Regions from separate parts of the Streptomyces sp. NPDC044106 genome, predicted to be linked through region 1. Evidence: riboswitches for the same ligand, from Rfam matches in the RefSeq annotation. Region 1 holds a riboswitch; each other region holds the start of a gene.
The links. Region 1 has a riboswitch for S-adenosylmethionine ahead of thrC (threonine synthase). Riboswitches for the same ligand answer to the same signal wherever they lie in the genome.
Positions count from the first base shown of each region.

Region 1 (5,005 bases):
CTTGGCCTGCTCGAGCAGGGCGCCGGAGACAGCCTCGACGGCCTTCTCGATGCCGCGCTTGAGGGCCATCGGGTTGGCGCCGGCGGCCACGTTGCGCAGACCCTCGCGCACCAGGGCCTGGGCCAGGACGGTCGCGGTCGTCGTGCCGTCACCGGCGACGTCGTCCGTCTTCTTCGCGACCTCCTTGACCAGCTCGGCGCCGATCTTCTCGTACGGGTCCTCGAGCTCGATCTCCTTGGCGATGGAAACACCATCGTTGGTGATCGTGGGGGCGCCCCACTTCTTCTCGAGGACGACGTTGCGACCCTTGGGGCCCAGGGTCACCTTGACGGCGTCGGCGAGCTGGTTCATGCCGCGCTCGAGGCCGCGCCGTGCCTCCTCGTCGAACGCGATGATCTTGGCCATGTGAAGTGGTCCTCCCGGACGGGGTGGAAACGCAAACGGATCGTGCCCGCGCCCGCGACGGACGGCCTGCGTGCCGTGTGGTTCCTTGCCCCACGCGGCTCGCGGGCCTCGCTGACCCGACCCAAGTTCTGTCACTCTCACTCGTAGAGTGCTAAGCCCAATGATTAGCACTCGACCCCTGCGAGTGCAAGCGCCTCTCAAGGATCCCCGCCCCGCCGCCGGGCGCGCGCCGGGCGCGCCCCGCACACACGAGGGGCCCGTACCCCTGTTGGGATACGAGCCCCTCGCGATGCTTGCTTCGGTGGTCGGTCGCGCCGAGCTAGACGGCGAGCTTGACCATGTCCGCCTGCGGACCCTTCTGGCCCTGCGAGATCTCGAACTCGACTCGCTGACCTTCTTCAAGGGTGCGGTACCCGTCCATCTGGATCGCGCTGTAGTGGACGAAAACATCCGCACCACCGTCGACCGCGATGAAGCCGTACCCCTTCTCCGCGTTGAACCACTTGACGGTGCCCTGAGCCATGCCTAACTCCCCTATTACTGGCCCTTGCACAGGACCGCACTTCGCGGACCCGGGTCAGACCTCACCCCCCAATGCCTGGGGGTGTGCGCCGGAACGCGTCGACCGCCGCTGAATGTATCTGTCCAACTGCCGTCTGCAACAGGTCAATCGGACGAGAATTCTGGGCACGCCCGAACGGTAATATGCGGAGAATTCGCCAGGATTCAGGGCAAGTCGGGCCATACGAAAGCCGCATAAGGTTCACATGGGCAGCGCTCTTTGGCTACTTCTTGTCGGCCCGGGCCGACTTCGTATATGCACACGGCATTAACGGCGAAGCACTCTTCCCAACTGTACCGCGCTCAACCATGCAGAATTGCCCCCTCCGTTTCTCGGCGGAGAGGGCAATTCGGGTTACGCAGGCTTCTTGCGGAAAAGGATCAGCCGCCGGCGACGGCCGGAATGATCGAGACGCCCGCGCCGTCCGGGGTGGCCGTCTCCAGGCCCTGTTCAAAGCGGACGTCGTCGTCGTTGACGTACACGTTCACGAAGCGGCGCAGCTTGCCCTGGTCGTCCAGGACGCGGGCCGCGATGCCGCTGTGCTTCTTCTCCAGATCGGCGATGACCTCCCCGAGATTCGCCCCCTCGGCGGCAACCTCGGCCTGCCCGCCGGTGTAGGTACGAAGGATGGTGGGGATACGGACGTTGACGCTCATGGGTTCACCTCAGAAGTACGGGGGCGGGGCGCCCCTGGAAGGGGCGCGGGGAACTGCGCGAGGACGGACCACGACCGGCGGTCGACGACGCCGATCAGGCCCTACGGCGACTAGCCGGCGAGCCCCGCGGAGCGAAACGCCTCAAGGCTCGGCTTGATCGTGGCGGTGGCCTGCGACGTATCGGCGACCGCGTCAAGCGTCTTGAGGCCATCACCCGTGTTGAGGACCACCGTGGTCAGCGAGGGATCGATGAGGCCCGCCTCGACGAGCTTCTTCGTGACGCCCACCGTCACCCCGCCCGCGGTCTCCGCGAAGATCCCTTCCGTGCGGGCGAGAAGCTTGATCGCGTCGACGACCTGCTCGTCGTTCACGTCCTCCACCGCCCCGCCCGTGCGGCGCGCGATGTCCAGGACGTACGGCCCGTCGGCGGGGTTGCCGATGGCAAGCGACTTGGCGATGGTGTTCGGCTTCTGGGGGCGTACGACATCGTGGCCCGCCTTGAACGCCGCCGACACCGGCGAACAGCCCTCCGCCTGAGCACCGAAGATCTTGTACGGCTTGTCGGCGACGAGGCCGAGCGCGATGAGCTCCTTGAGCCCCTTGTCGATCTTCGTGAGCTGCGATCCCGACGCGATCGGGATGACGAGCTGGTCGGGCAGCTCCCAGCCGAGCTGCTCGCAGATCTCGTACGCGAGGGTCTTGGAACCCTCGCCGTAGTACGGCCGCAGGTTGACGTTGACGAAGCCCCAGCCCTCGCCCAGCGGGTCGCCGATGAGCTCGGAGCAGAAGCGGTTGACGTCGTCGTAGTTGCCCTCGATGCCGACGAGCTCACCGCCGTAGACCGCGGCCATGACGACCTTGCCCTGCTCCAGGTCGTGCGGGATGAAGACGCAGGAGCGGAAGCCGGCGCGGGCGGCGGCGGCGCCGACGGCGCCCGCGAGGTTGCCGGTGGAGGAGCAGGAGAGGGTGGTGAAGCCGAAGGCGCGCGCCGCTTCGAGGGCCTGGGCCACGACGCGGTCCTTGAAGGAGTGCGTGGGGTTGCCGGAGTCGTCCTTGACGAACAACTTGCCCTGCTGGACGCCGAGTTCGGCGGCGAGGTTGTCGGCCTTGACGAGCTTGGTCCAGCCGGGGTTCAGGTTCGGCTTGTCGGCCACGTCGGCGGGGACGGGGAGGAGCGGGGCGTAGCGCCAGATGTTGGCGGGGCCGGCCTCGATCCGCTTGCGCAGGGCTTCCGGGTCGCCGAGGGGCAGGTCGTACGCGACTTCGAGGGGGCCGAAACACTCGACGCAGGCGAAGATCGGACCGAGCGGGAACCTGGTGCCGCATTCCCGGCAGGAGAGGCCCGAGGCGGGACCGAGGTCTACGGGAGAGGTGGTGCTTTCGGTGGCGACGGTCTGCACAGCCATGGAGGCGAGGCCCTTTCTCCTCATCTTCCTCGCGACGCATTTCGCCGCGAGACGGAATTGGCACCTTCCCTAGCCGGGAGCCTCGCGACGATGACGTACGAGACCGACTGGATGGTTGCCGGGGCTTCAACGGGCCGTATCCCTCTGCCCCTCTGGATGAGCGGTATTCGATTGTTGATCTCAACGCCGTGGTGACCCCGGCATGCGATGGTCTCCGGCGTTGTTCAAGACTGTAACCGAAGCCCCGGACCCTTGAGATAGTCGTCCGAACCGCGAGATGGATCACATATGGGAGGACCGCGACCGTGCTGGAAGAGGCCGAGCACTGGCTGAGCAGGCGTTCCTGGTCCGTCGCCGATCGTCCGCTGGACCTTCTGACCGCCGCCAAACGTGCCTCGGGCACCTCGGTGAGTGTCGTGCTGCCCGCGCTCGACGAGGAGGGGACGGTCGGCGAGATCGTCGCCGAGATCCGCCGCGCCCTGATGGAGCGGGCCCCGCTGGTCGACGAGCTCGTGGTGATCGACTCCGGCTCGACGGACCGTACGGCCGAGGTCGCGGCGGCGGCGGGCGCCAAGGTCGTGCACCGCGACGAGATCCTGCCGCGTGTCGCGGCCGTACCCGGCAAGGGCGAGGTGCTGTGGCGCTCGCTGCTCGTGACGAGCGGGGACGTCGTCGCGTTCGTCGACGCGGATCTGCGGGAGTTCTCCGCGGACTTCGTCTCGGGGATAGTGGGCCCGCTGCTCACCGACCCCGACGTGGCCTTCGTGAAGGCGATGTACGACCGTCCGCTGGGCGAGGCCGCGGGCCAGGGCGGCCGGGTGACGGAGCTGATGGCGCGCCCGCTCCTGAACATGCACTGGCCGCGCCTCGCGGGGTTCGTCCAGCCGCTGGGCGGCGAGTACGCGGCGCGCAGGTCGCTCCTCGAGCGGCTGCCGTTCCCCGTCGGGTACGGCGTGGAGCTGGGGCTGCTCGTCGACGCGCTGCACACCGTGGGCCTGGACGCACTCGCGCAGGTCGACGTGGGGGTGCGCAGGCACCGCCATCAGGACGGGCAGGCGCTCGGCCGGATGGCGGCGGCCATCTACCGCACGGCGCAGCTGCGGCTCGCGCGCGGCCATCTCGTACGTCCCGAACTGACGCAGTTCGAGCGGGGCGAGCACGGCTTCGTCCCGCGGACGTACGCGGTCGACACCGAGGAGAGGCCGCCGATGACGGACGTCGCGGAGTACGCGCACCGACGCGTGGCGTGACCGCGGTGGCCGGTGAACCGCCCGGCCCGCATGATCCCGCCCCCACCGGGCACGGAACACATTCCAGCCGGGCGCCACGCGGAGTCCGGTCGTACGTTTGCCCGGCCCCTGGACGGGCTACGTGTTGCCACATGGTCTCCGAGTCCGCATCCACAGCAGCAGCGCAGGTACTGGTCGCGTCCAACCGCGGCCCCGTCTCGTACACCGTCGAGGAGAACGGGGAGCTGAGCGCCAGACGCGGCGGCGGCGGCCTGGTCTCCGGGCTCAGCGCCATCGGCGGCGACGCGGACGCCCTGTGGGTGTGCGCGGCGCTCGGCGACGGCGACCGCGAGGCGGTGCGGCGCGGCGTCGGGGAGCCCGGCGTACGGATGCTGGACATCGACGCGCGGGTCCACGCGGACGCGTACAACGGCATCGCGAACTCGGTGCTGTGGTTCGTCCACCACATGCTCTACCAGACCCCGCTGGAGCCGGCCTTCGGGCCGGAGTTCCGCGCGCAGTGGGCGGCGTACGAGGCGTACAACCGCGCGTTCGCCGAGGCGCTGGCCGCGGAGGCGGCGCCGGGGGCGGCGGTCCTGGTGCAGGACTACCACCTGACGCTGGTGCCGGGCATGCTGCGGGAGCTGCGCGACGACGTGCGCATCGGCCACTTCTCGCACACGCCGTGGGCGCCCGTGGACTACTTCAGGATGCTGCCTGACGACGTGGCGGAGCAGGTGCTGCGCG
Region 1 is NZ_JBWKFZ010000003.1:487,902-492,906, forward strand. Features, by position in the region: gene groL (chaperonin GroEL) at 1-405, opposite strand, end outside; gene AC07DI_RS07315 (cold-shock protein) at 725-928, opposite strand; gene AC07DI_RS07320 (MoaD/ThiS family protein) at 1,348-1,623, opposite strand; gene thrC (threonine synthase) at 1,734-3,029, opposite strand; SAM riboswitch class I at 3,047-3,192, opposite strand; gene AC07DI_RS07330 (glucosyl-3-phosphoglycerate synthase) at 3,335-4,279, shown strand; gene AC07DI_RS07335 (alpha,alpha-trehalose-phosphate synthase (UDP-forming)) at 4,411-5,005, shown strand, end outside.

Region 2 (5,005 bases), on a different contig from region 1:
GCGGTGGTCTGCTGATCCGGCAGATCCACCACTGGGCGGCGCTGATCTTCCTCGCCGGCATGTTCGTGCACATGATGCGCGTGTTCTTCACGGGCGCGTTCCGCAAGCCGCGCGAGGTCAACTGGCTGTTCGGCTTCCTGCTGTTCGTCCTCGGCATGTTCACCGGTTTCACCGGCTACTCGCTCCCGGACGACCTGCTCTCCGGCACCGGTGTCCGCTTCATGCAGGGCGCCATCCTGGGCGTGCCGATCGTCGGCACGTACCTGTCGATGTTCCTGTTCGGCGGCGAGTTCCCCGGCGGCGACTTCGTGGCCCGGTTCTACTCGGTCCACATCCTGCTGCTGCCGGGCATCATGCTCGGCCTCGTGGTGGCGCACCTGATCCTGGTCTTCTACCACAAGCACACGCAGTTCGCGGGCCCCGGCAAGTCCAACAAGAACGTCGTCGGCATGCCGCTGCTCCCGGTCTACATGGCCAAGGCCGGAGGCTTCTTCTTCCTGGTCTTCGGTGTCATCGCGGTCATCGCGGCGATCGCCTCGATCAACCCGATCTGGGCCATCGGCCCGTACCGCCCGGACCAGGTGTCCACCGGCGCCCAGCCCGACTGGTACATGGGCTTCGCCGAGGGTCTGATCCGTGTGATGCCGGGCTGGGAGATCAACCTCTGGGGCCACACGCTGGTCCTCGGTGTGTTCATCCCGCTGGTCGTGGTCTTCCCGCTGGTCCTCGTGGCCATCGCGGTCTACCCGTTCATCGAGTCCTGGGTCACCGGCGACAAGCGCGAGCACCACATCCTGGACCGCCCGCGCAACGCCCCGACCCGTACGGCCTTCGGTGTCGCGTGGATCACCGCGTACATGGTCATGCTCGTCGGTGGCGGCAACGACCTGTGGGCGACCCACTTCCACCTGTCGCTGAACGCGATCACCTGGTTCGTCCGGATCGCCTTCTTCGCCGGACCGGTCATCGCCTTCATCGTCACCAAGCGGATCTGCCTGGGTCTGCAGCGGCGCGACAAGGACAAGGTGCTGCACGGCCGCGAGTCGGGTCTCATCAAGCGGCTGCCGCACGGTGAGTTCATCGAGGTCCACGAGCCGCTCAGCCAGGACCAGCTGCACACCCTCACCGCGCACGAGCAGTACCAGCCGGTCGAGATCGGCCCGTCGGTCGACGAGAACGGTGTCGAGCGCAAGCTGTCCGGTTCGCAGAAGCTCCGGGCGAAGCTCTCCAAGGGCTACTACGGGGAGCACAACCAGATCCCCAAGCCCACCGCCGACGAGTACAAGGAGATCACGAGCGGCCACGGCCACCACTGATCAACCGCGAGCTCTGAAGCTCTGACCTCCCATGGTCGCCACGGCAGGAGCCCCGTCCAGTCTCTGGACGGGGCTCTTCGCCGTCCCGGGGCTGGATAGGGTGGTCCTCACACGCACACTCACACCAGGAGCGGCTATGAACGCTGTGACCCCCGCAGGAGGCGACACCGCGGCGGCCCGTTCCTGGCCCGACGTGCTGAACGGTCTGCTCGAAGGACGGGACCAGAGCGCCGACGACACCGCGTGGGCGATGGACCGCATCATGCGCGGCGAGGCCACCGACGCGCAGATCGCGGGCTTCGTGATCGCGCTGCGGGCCAAGGGTGAGACGGTCGCGGAGATCTCCGGTCTCGTACGCGCCATGTACGCGCACGCCAACGTCATCGACGTGCCGGGCCCGAGCGTCGACATCGTGGGCACGGGCGGCGACGGGGCCAAGACCGTCAACATCTCCACCATGTCCGCGATCGTCGTCGCGGGAGCGGGCGCCAAGGTCGTCAAGCACGGCAACCGCGCCGCCTCCAGCGCGTCCGGCGCCTCCGACGTCCTGGAGAAGCTCGGCGTCAACCTCGACCTCACGCCCCGCCGGGTGGTCGAGGTCGCGGACGAGGCGGGCATCACGTTCTGCTTCGCCGTGAAGTTCCACCCCGCGCTGCGGCACGCGGGCGCCGCGCGCAGCCAGCTGGGGATCAGGACCGTCTTCAACCTCCTCGGCCCGCTGACCAACCCGGCCAAGGTGCGGGCCCAGGCGGTCGGGGTCGCCGACCCCCGGATGGCGCCCATCGTGGCCGGGGTCTTCGCCGAACGGGGTAACTCCTCCCTCGTCTTCCGCGGCGACGACGGACTCGACGAGCTGACGACGACGTCGACCTCCCGGGTCTGGACGGTGCGGGACGGCGCCGTGCGCGAGGAGGCCTTCGACCCCCGCGACGTCGGGATCGACCTCGTGCCCGTCGAGGCGCTGCGGGGCGCCGACGCCTCGTACAACGCGGAGGTCGCGCTGCGGCTCCTGGACGGCGAGAGCGGGCCGGTGCGGGACGCGGTGGTGCTGAACTCCGCGGCGGCGCTCGTCGCCCTCAGCCCGACCGACGAGCCGCTCGTGGAGCAGATCCGGGCCGGCATGGCGAAGGCGGCGCGGTCGATCGACTCGGGCGCCGCGAAGCGAGCCCTTGAGCGCTGGGTGTCCGCCAGCAACCGCTGAGCACCCCTCTTCGCACCCCTCGATGTGACGCAGGGCGCAGTCCGGATTCTGGACTGCGCCTTGCGCGCCGAAGATCGTGTGGCAGGATGCTGCACAGGTCATGAGTGACAGCGACTACGGCCCCGGCCCGCTGTCCGGCAACCCTCCGTCCGTGGCGGGGTGCCCCGGGTGAAGACCAGGTCGTACGCAGCAAGGCGTATGGCAAGCGCGGACCCCTGCACGCCCTGGGGTCCTGGTCCTCAAGGGAGCAGTCTCGTGAGCAAGCGAATGTGACAGGGCTTCTACGCCCCGCCTCCGCACACCCTTCTGCACTTTTCTCCCGCGCCGTCGACGTGATTCCGGCGCGGTGATCTCGCCTGCGTCTCACGGGAGTTCGCCATGTCTGTTTCCGCCGTTGCCACCGACTCGTCCGTCTGCGCCCCGCTGGCCGTCCTCGGCAGGGACGTCACCGTTCCGCTGGTCACCGGCGGCGAGGTGAGCTACGCCGCGCTGGACTACGCGGCGAGCGCCCCGGCACTGCAGCGCGTGTGGGACGACGTGGCCGCGTACGCGCCGTACTACGGCAGCGTGCACCGCGGGGCCGGCTACCTCTCGCAGCTCTCCACCGACCTCTTCGAGAACTCCCGCAGGACCGTCGCCGAGTTCCTCGGCTGCCGCGAGGACGACCAGGTCGTCTTCACGCGCTCCACCACCGACTCGCTGAACCTGCTCGCCGCCGCCCTGCCCGCGGACTGCCAGGTCTTCGTCTTCGAGACCGAGCACCACGCCTCGCTGCTTCCGTGGCGGGACGCCCGCGTCACCTACCTCAACGCGCCGCGCACCCCCGACGAGGCCGTGCACACCCTGGAACGAGCCCTCGCCGACCGCGACCCCTACGGGCCCGCCCTGGTGTGCGTCACCGGCGCATCGAACGTCACCGGCGAGCTGTGGCCGGTGCGTGAGCTGGCCGCCGCCGCGCACGCGCACGGTGCCCGCATCGTCCTCGACGCCGCCCAGCTCGCGCCCCACCACCCGGTCTCCATCGAGGAGTTGGACGTCGACTGGGTCGCGTTCTCCGGCCACAAGCTGTACGCGCCGTTCGGTTCGGGCGTTCTCGCGGGCCGCTCCGACTGGCTGCGCGCCGCCGAGCCGTACCTCGCGGGCGGCGGCGCCTCGCGGAAGGTGGCGCGACGCCCCAAGGAAGCAGGCGGCGGTGTGGATGTGGAGTGGCACGACTCCGCGGCCCGGCACGAGGCCGGTTCGCCCAACGTCATCGGCGTCTACTCGATCGCGTCGGCCTGCAAGGCGCTCACCGAGGCGGGCTTCGACGAGCTCGTCGCGCGCGAGCAGCACCTGATCAGGAAGGTGCGCGAGGGCCTCGCCGAGGTGCCGGCCGTGCGGGTGCTCTCGCTCTTCGGGGACGACGCGCCGCGGGTGGGCGTCATCTCCTTCGTCGTGGACGGCTGGAACAGCTCCCACTTCGCCGCCGCGCTCTCCGCCGAGTACGGCATCGGCGTACGGGACGGCCTGTTCTGCGCCCACCCGCTGGTGCGCACCCTGCTCGGCAGCGAGCCCGGCGAGCCCGGCGAGTGCGGTGCCCCCGAGGCCGCGCCCGGCGAGAAGTCGCTGAACGCCATCCGGGTGAGCTTCGGCGCCGGTACCCCCGACGAGCACGTCGAGCGTTTCGTACGCGCCGTCAAGGAGCTGGTGGCGGACGGCGCGCGGTGGAACTACCGCACCGAGGACGGACGTTGCGTGCCGGACACGGGCGTCGCCGCCTGAGGAGTCCCAGGAGGCCTCAAGGGCCCCGAGGGTCCCTAGGAGTCGAGGCCGATCGCGAAGGCCGCTTCCAGGTCGTGCTGGGAGTACGTGCGGAACGCCACGTGCGTGTCGGTCGCCTCGACTCCGGGGATCTTGCTGATCCGGCCGGGAATGACGTCCGCGAGGTCGTCGTGGCGCGGCACGCGCACCATCGCGATCAGGTCGTACGTGCCGGTGACGGAGAAGACCTCACTGACGGAGTCGAGCGCGGCGATCGACTCGGCGATCTCCGGAATCCGGTCCACGCTGGTCTTGATGAGCACGATCGCGGTGATCACGGCTTGCTGTCTCCCTCGGTGGCCGGTGCTGTGCCGTTCACTCTAGTCTTCCGGGCCGACCACCCCCACGCGTAGAGGAAGCCGAGCGAGAAGCCCACCAGGTGCGCCAGATAGGCCACGCCGGTGCCCTTGCCGCCCTGCCCCGCCGCCAGCCACTGCAGCGCCACCCAGAACGGCAGCACCACCCAGGCCGGAAAGCGCAGCGGCAGAAAGAAGAGGAACGGGAAGAGGCTGGTGACGCGCGCCCGAGGGAAGAGATAGAGGCAGGCACCGAGGACGGCGGAGATCGCCCCGGACGCTCCCACGAGCGTCTGGTCGGAGCCCGCGTGCGCGGCCGCGTAGGCGAGCAGGGCGAGACAGCCGCAGCAGACGTAGAAGAACGCGTAATGGAGGTGGCCCATGCGTTCCTC
Region 2 is NZ_JBWKFZ010000011.1:332,669-337,673, reverse strand. Features, by position in the region: gene qcrB (cytochrome bc1 complex cytochrome b subunit) at 1-1,316, shown strand, start outside; gene trpD (anthranilate phosphoribosyltransferase) at 1,453-2,517, shown strand; SAM riboswitch class IV at 2,614-2,731, shown strand; gene AC07DI_RS22275 (aminotransferase class V-fold PLP-dependent enzyme) at 2,896-4,278, shown strand; gene AC07DI_RS22270 (Lrp/AsnC family transcriptional regulator) at 4,314-4,595, opposite strand; gene AC07DI_RS22265 (rhomboid family intramembrane serine protease) at 4,592-5,005, opposite strand, start outside.
Region 2: it holds a riboswitch for S-adenosylmethionine, as region 1 does, so the genes downstream of both, AC07DI_RS22275 (aminotransferase class V-fold PLP-dependent enzyme) here and thrC (threonine synthase) in region 1, are expected to answer to the same signal.

Region 3 (5,005 bases), on a different contig from region 1:
GCTCGCCGGGCTGACCTTCGCCATCCAGGACTACGTGGGCGCCCAGGAGAGCGCCACCGGTGTACCGCCCGCCCAGATCATGATCGACGCGATCGGCGAGTCCGGCGCGACGGCGCTGCTGCTCATCGTGATCGTGGCGCAGCTGTTCTGCGGCAACGCCGAGACCGCCGCGGCCAGCCGCATGGTGTTCGCGTTCAGCCGCGACAACGCGCTGCCCGGCTCCGCGCTGTGGCGCAAGGTCAGCTCCCGCACGCAGGTCCCGGTGCCCGCGGTGTGGCTCTCGGTGGGCCTGGCGGCGGTCATCGCCCTGCCCTCCCTGTACTCGACGACCGCGTACACGGCGGTCACCGCCATCAACGTCATCGGCATCACCCCCGCGTACGCCATCCCGATCTTCCTGCGCCTTCGCGCGGGCGACCGCTTCCGGCCCGGCCCCTGGAACCTGGGCCGCTGGAGCAAGCCGGTCGGCTGGATCGCGGTACTCTGGGTGGTGTTCGTGACGGTGCTGTTCTGCCTGCCCCAGTCCTCGCCTGTGACGGTCGACTCGATGAACTACGCCTCGATCGCGCTGGCCGTGGTGCTGCTCCTGGCCACCGTGTGGTGGTTCGTGGCACGCCGCTCCTACAGCACCCCGCAGGCGTACGGATCGGACCGCGAGCAGGCGGAGGTCGCGGAGAACATCGTCTGAGAAGGAGGGGGCCCGGTCGACCCGGGCCCCAATCCCCCTACACCGGTCGGTCGTCGAGGATCTTGTGGAAGAGCCGGTGGTCACGCCAGGCGCCATTGATGTGCAGGTAGCCCGGCGCCATCCCGTACTCCACGAAACCGCACTTCGCCAGCACGCGCTGCGACGCCGTGTTGTCGAGGAGGGTGCACGCCTCCACGCGGTGCAGGCCGAACTCGCCGCCCGCTGCCGCGCAGACGTACCGCACGGCGGCGGAGGCGAGGCCGCGGCCCACGTGTTCGGCGTCGATCCAGTAGCCGAGGCTGCCCCTGCGCGCCGGGCCCAGCACGATGTTCGTCAGCTCGGTGTGACCGACGATCTCCCCGTCGCTCTCGAGGACCCAGTGCGCGGACCGGCCCGCGCGGCACTCCTCCAACTGGCTCCCGATCCGCTCCGCCTGCCCCTCCGTGGTGTCGAAGGAGGCGGGCCTCACCGGCTCCCAGGGGCTGAGGTGGGCACGGTTGCGGCGACGGGCCCCGGCGAGTCGCGCCGCGTCGTCGAGCGTGAGGGGCCGGATGAGGACGCCCTGAGCGAGGGCGGCGGAACCAGTGATCATGCCCGCAGCGTACGAGAGTCCGATCCGTCCCCGGCAGTCGTCGGGCGAGGTCAGCGCCCGCCCGCCACCCGCAGGACCGTGCCGGTCGCGTACGACGCGTCGTCCGAGAGCAGCCAGGACACGGCCCCGGCGACTTCCGAGGGCTGACCGGAGCGGCCCAGCGGGATGCCCGCCGCGAGTTTCGCGGGGCGCTCGGGGTCGGTGTGGAACTCGGTCCAGATGACGCCGGGGGCGACGGCGTTGACGCGGATGCCGTCGGTCGCGACCTCCTTGGACAGGCCGACCGTCAGCGTGTCGACGGCGCCCTTGGCGGCCGCGTAGTGCACGTACTCACCGGGGCCGCCGAGGGTGGCCGCGGCGGACGAGATGTTCACGATGGCTCCGCCGCCGTGGGCCCGCATGTCCCGCACCGCGCGCCGGGCGCAGAGCAGGTAGCCGAGGACGTTGACCTCCAGCGCCCGCCGCATGCCCTCGGCGTCGGCGTCGGCGAGCGGGCCGACGGGACCGCCCACACCGGCGTTGTTGACGAGTCCGGTGACCGGGCCGAGTTCGGCGGCGGCGGTGTCGAAGAGGCGGTCGACGTCGCTCTCGTCGGCGGTGTCGACCTGGACGGTGACGCAGCGGCGGCCGGCCGCGCGGACCGTCGCCGCGACCTCGTCGGCGGCCGTGGCGTTCGAGCGGTAGCCGATGACGACGTCGTGGCCGTCCTCGGCGAGACGGGCGCTGACAGCCGCGCCGATACCGCGGCTGCCGCCGGTGACGACGGTGACGGGCTGGTGCTGCACAGGGGACCTCCGGCTCTGGGTGGCTGACTGTCGCGCCGCCCGGACGCGGGGGTCGCCCGCGTCCGGATCACGCCGTCATCCTATGAAGCGGTGCTCCTGACCGGCCGGGAGGGCCGGGTCGAGGCGGATCAGGGTGGCGCGGCCCGCGCCGCGCCGCAGCCGCAGGACATTGTGGCCCGGCACCCACTGGACGACGCCGTGATGTGCGCGCAGCTGGGCCCGCAGCCGTTCCGGGTCGGGCGTGCGCAGCGCGGCCGGGGCGCCGAGGGTCGGGCCGAGGACGTGCAGCGGGATCAGTCCGTCGTCGCGTACGTCGTAGGAGGAGAGCAGTACGTCGACCTGCCGTGCGGGAGAGGCGGGGGCTTGGTGCGAGTGCGTCATGGTGCGCCTTCCGGAGTCGTGGACCCCGGGTGTCGCCGACCCCGGTGATCCGCCGTTCCCCGCGCACGTCGCGCGGGGCGGGTCGTCACCCGGGGCACCCGCGACGGAAGCGGGGTGCCGTCCAGCGAGCCGGGGCTTGACGCTGGAACTCATGACCCGCACCGACCGTAACACGCCCTTCCGGCGGCCCGCCCGGGGTTTCCGACGACCCCGAGCAGGCTCACCGCGGGCGGACCTACCGCGCCTGGGCGGGAGTGACCGCGTCCTCCGGAGCCGCCTTCTCCGCGGGCAGGCTGTCCATGAACGAGCTCACCGAGAAGACCGCGTTGCCGGGGCCCGCCGGGCCGTAACCGGGCGGCGACGTCAGGCCGTTGGCCTCCATCGTCGCGCGGTAGGCCTCAAGGAGGCGGACGTGGTACTCCAGCGGCGCGCCCTGCGGATTCGCCTTGCCCAGCGGCGTCGTCGGCTCCGGGCACCACGTGGTGAAGCGGGGCGTGATGCCGCGCGACATGAAGTACTGCAACCCCTCGACGGTCGAGTCGATGGCCTCGTCGACGGTCTTGAAGCCAAACGGTTCTGCCATCTCCACGCCCGCCACGAAGTTCGGGATGACGTTGCGCGGCCCGAACACCTCGGCGGAGTCCAGGATGCGGCGGTGCCACTCGTCGCGCCCGACGTAGCGCTCCTTGCCGGGGCAGTACCGCTCGAACAGGTACGGGTCCCACACCTCGTAGTTGGGGTGGTAGATCCGCACGCCGTAGTCGTGGAAGCGCTGCACGTCCGCCTTGGGCAGCGCCTGCGCGACGACCTTGCCGATCCAGCGGCCGGGGAAGCGCTCCTCGATGGCCTTCGCGTACTGACCGTAGAAGTCGGCCTCGTCCTTGCCCTGGAGCTGCGTGGTGATGGCGCCGCCGGTGAGCGTGTACGCGGTGGAGGACTTGTTCGTGTCGTACTTGTCGATGATGGCGAGGGCTTCGAGGACCTCGTCCATCGGCTTCACGCCGGTGTAGGGGCGGCCCGCCGCCTTCTGCTGGCGCCAGTTGTGGTTGATGTCGCAGTACTGGCACTCCTCCTTGGCGCCGAAGTACTGGCAGACCCGGAAGACCGTCAGGTAGATCAGGTAGCCCCACTGGATGGTGGGTGCCACCTCCATCACGGACTTGCCGTTCTCCAGCGTGTGCCGGTAGTAGTCCGGCATCGGCGGCAGGCCGACGTCGGAGATCCGCACGCCGTCCAGGTAGAGGCCGAGGACGCCGTGGTCGTCGGCGGCGACGCGGTAGGGCGAGCCGGGGTTCACGCGCACCGAGACGACGGTGCGGCGCAGCTCGTAGGGGCCGCCGGTGAGGACGATCTCCTCCGGCGGGCGGCGCAGCGCGGCGGCGCCGAGCTCGGGCAGCGTGCCGTGGTCGAAGGAGAAGATGAAGTACGACTTCGGCTTGACGTCACCGCCTTCGTTGTCGCTGAGCGCCGACTCGTCGAAGGCGATGCCGCCGCGCAGCAGATCCTCCTTGATGACGGCTTCCCGCGGCACGTGCGGGAACCGCTCCATGAGTGACTCGATGAGCTCGGTACGGCTCTCGCTGCGGCTTGGCATGGGCCGGGCACCTCGGATCCTGTCGATCGATCTGTTCCGTCCACGCTAATACCCGGCCGATCCGTTCCGGATCCGACTCCGGTCGCAGCGTGCCTCCGCCGCAGGTCTATCCTGCGGAGCCGGGTACGATTCCCGGCATGCCTCCCGCCGATCCGTACATACCCGCCCCGAAGTGCGGAAACGGGACGCGCGACGCTGCCGTGCAGACTAGAATGAACACTCCCGAAGCGGGCAGCGGGCAGCGGGCAGCGGGCAGCGGGCAGCGGGCAGCGGGCAGCGGGCAGCGGGTCCCGTCCCGTCGTGGCTCCGTCCGGCGGTGAGAAGCGCGTCCTGTTCGCCGCCCGGTCGGCGACCGCCCTGCACCGGCTCCTCGACGTCCTGCCGGTCTTCGCGGGCGACGAGCGCGTCCGCCGCCGCTTCACCCTGGTCCCCGGCTCCGACTTCGGCGCCGACGCCCTCTCGGCGGTCGAGCGGGCCGGCGGGCGCACCCTCCCCTGGGCCGAGGCCCTGGCCCAGTCCCACGACCTGATCCTGACCGCCAGCCCCAAGGGCGGTCTCGCCGGGCTGCGCGGACCGCGCGTCCTGCTGCCGCACGGCGCCGGCTACAACAAGGCCCTGCCCGCGCGGCCCGGCTCCGGCGACTCCGCCTCCGGCATGGACCCGGCACTCCTGATGGCCGACGGGCGCCCGCTGGCCCGCCTGCACGCGCTGGCCCACCCCTCCCAGGCGGCCCGCCTCGCCGCCGAGTGCCCTCCGGCTGCCGCACGCGCGACCGTCACCGGCGACCCCACCCTCGACCGCGTCCTCGCCTCCCTGCCACGGCGCGAGCGCTACCGGAGCGCCCTGCGCACCGGCGGCCGCAAGCTGGTCGTCCTCACCTCCACCTGGGGCGATCACTCCCTGATCCGCCGCCACCCCCGCCTCCCCGCCCGTCTGGCGGCCGAGCTTCCGCACGACACGTACCA
Region 3 is NZ_JBWKFZ010000004.1:446,603-451,607, forward strand. Features, by position in the region: gene AC07DI_RS09610 (amino acid permease) at 1-688, shown strand, start outside; gene AC07DI_RS09615 (GNAT family N-acetyltransferase) at 726-1,280, opposite strand; gene AC07DI_RS09620 (SDR family NAD(P)-dependent oxidoreductase) at 1,331-2,065, opposite strand; gene AC07DI_RS09625 (hypothetical protein) at 2,141-2,446, opposite strand; SAM riboswitch class IV at 2,493-2,603, opposite strand; gene AC07DI_RS09630 (radical SAM protein) at 2,682-4,040, opposite strand; gene AC07DI_RS09635 (translation initiation factor 2) at 4,341-5,005, shown strand, end outside.
Region 3: it holds a riboswitch for S-adenosylmethionine, as region 1 does, so the genes downstream of both, AC07DI_RS09625 (hypothetical protein) here and thrC (threonine synthase) in region 1, are expected to answer to the same signal.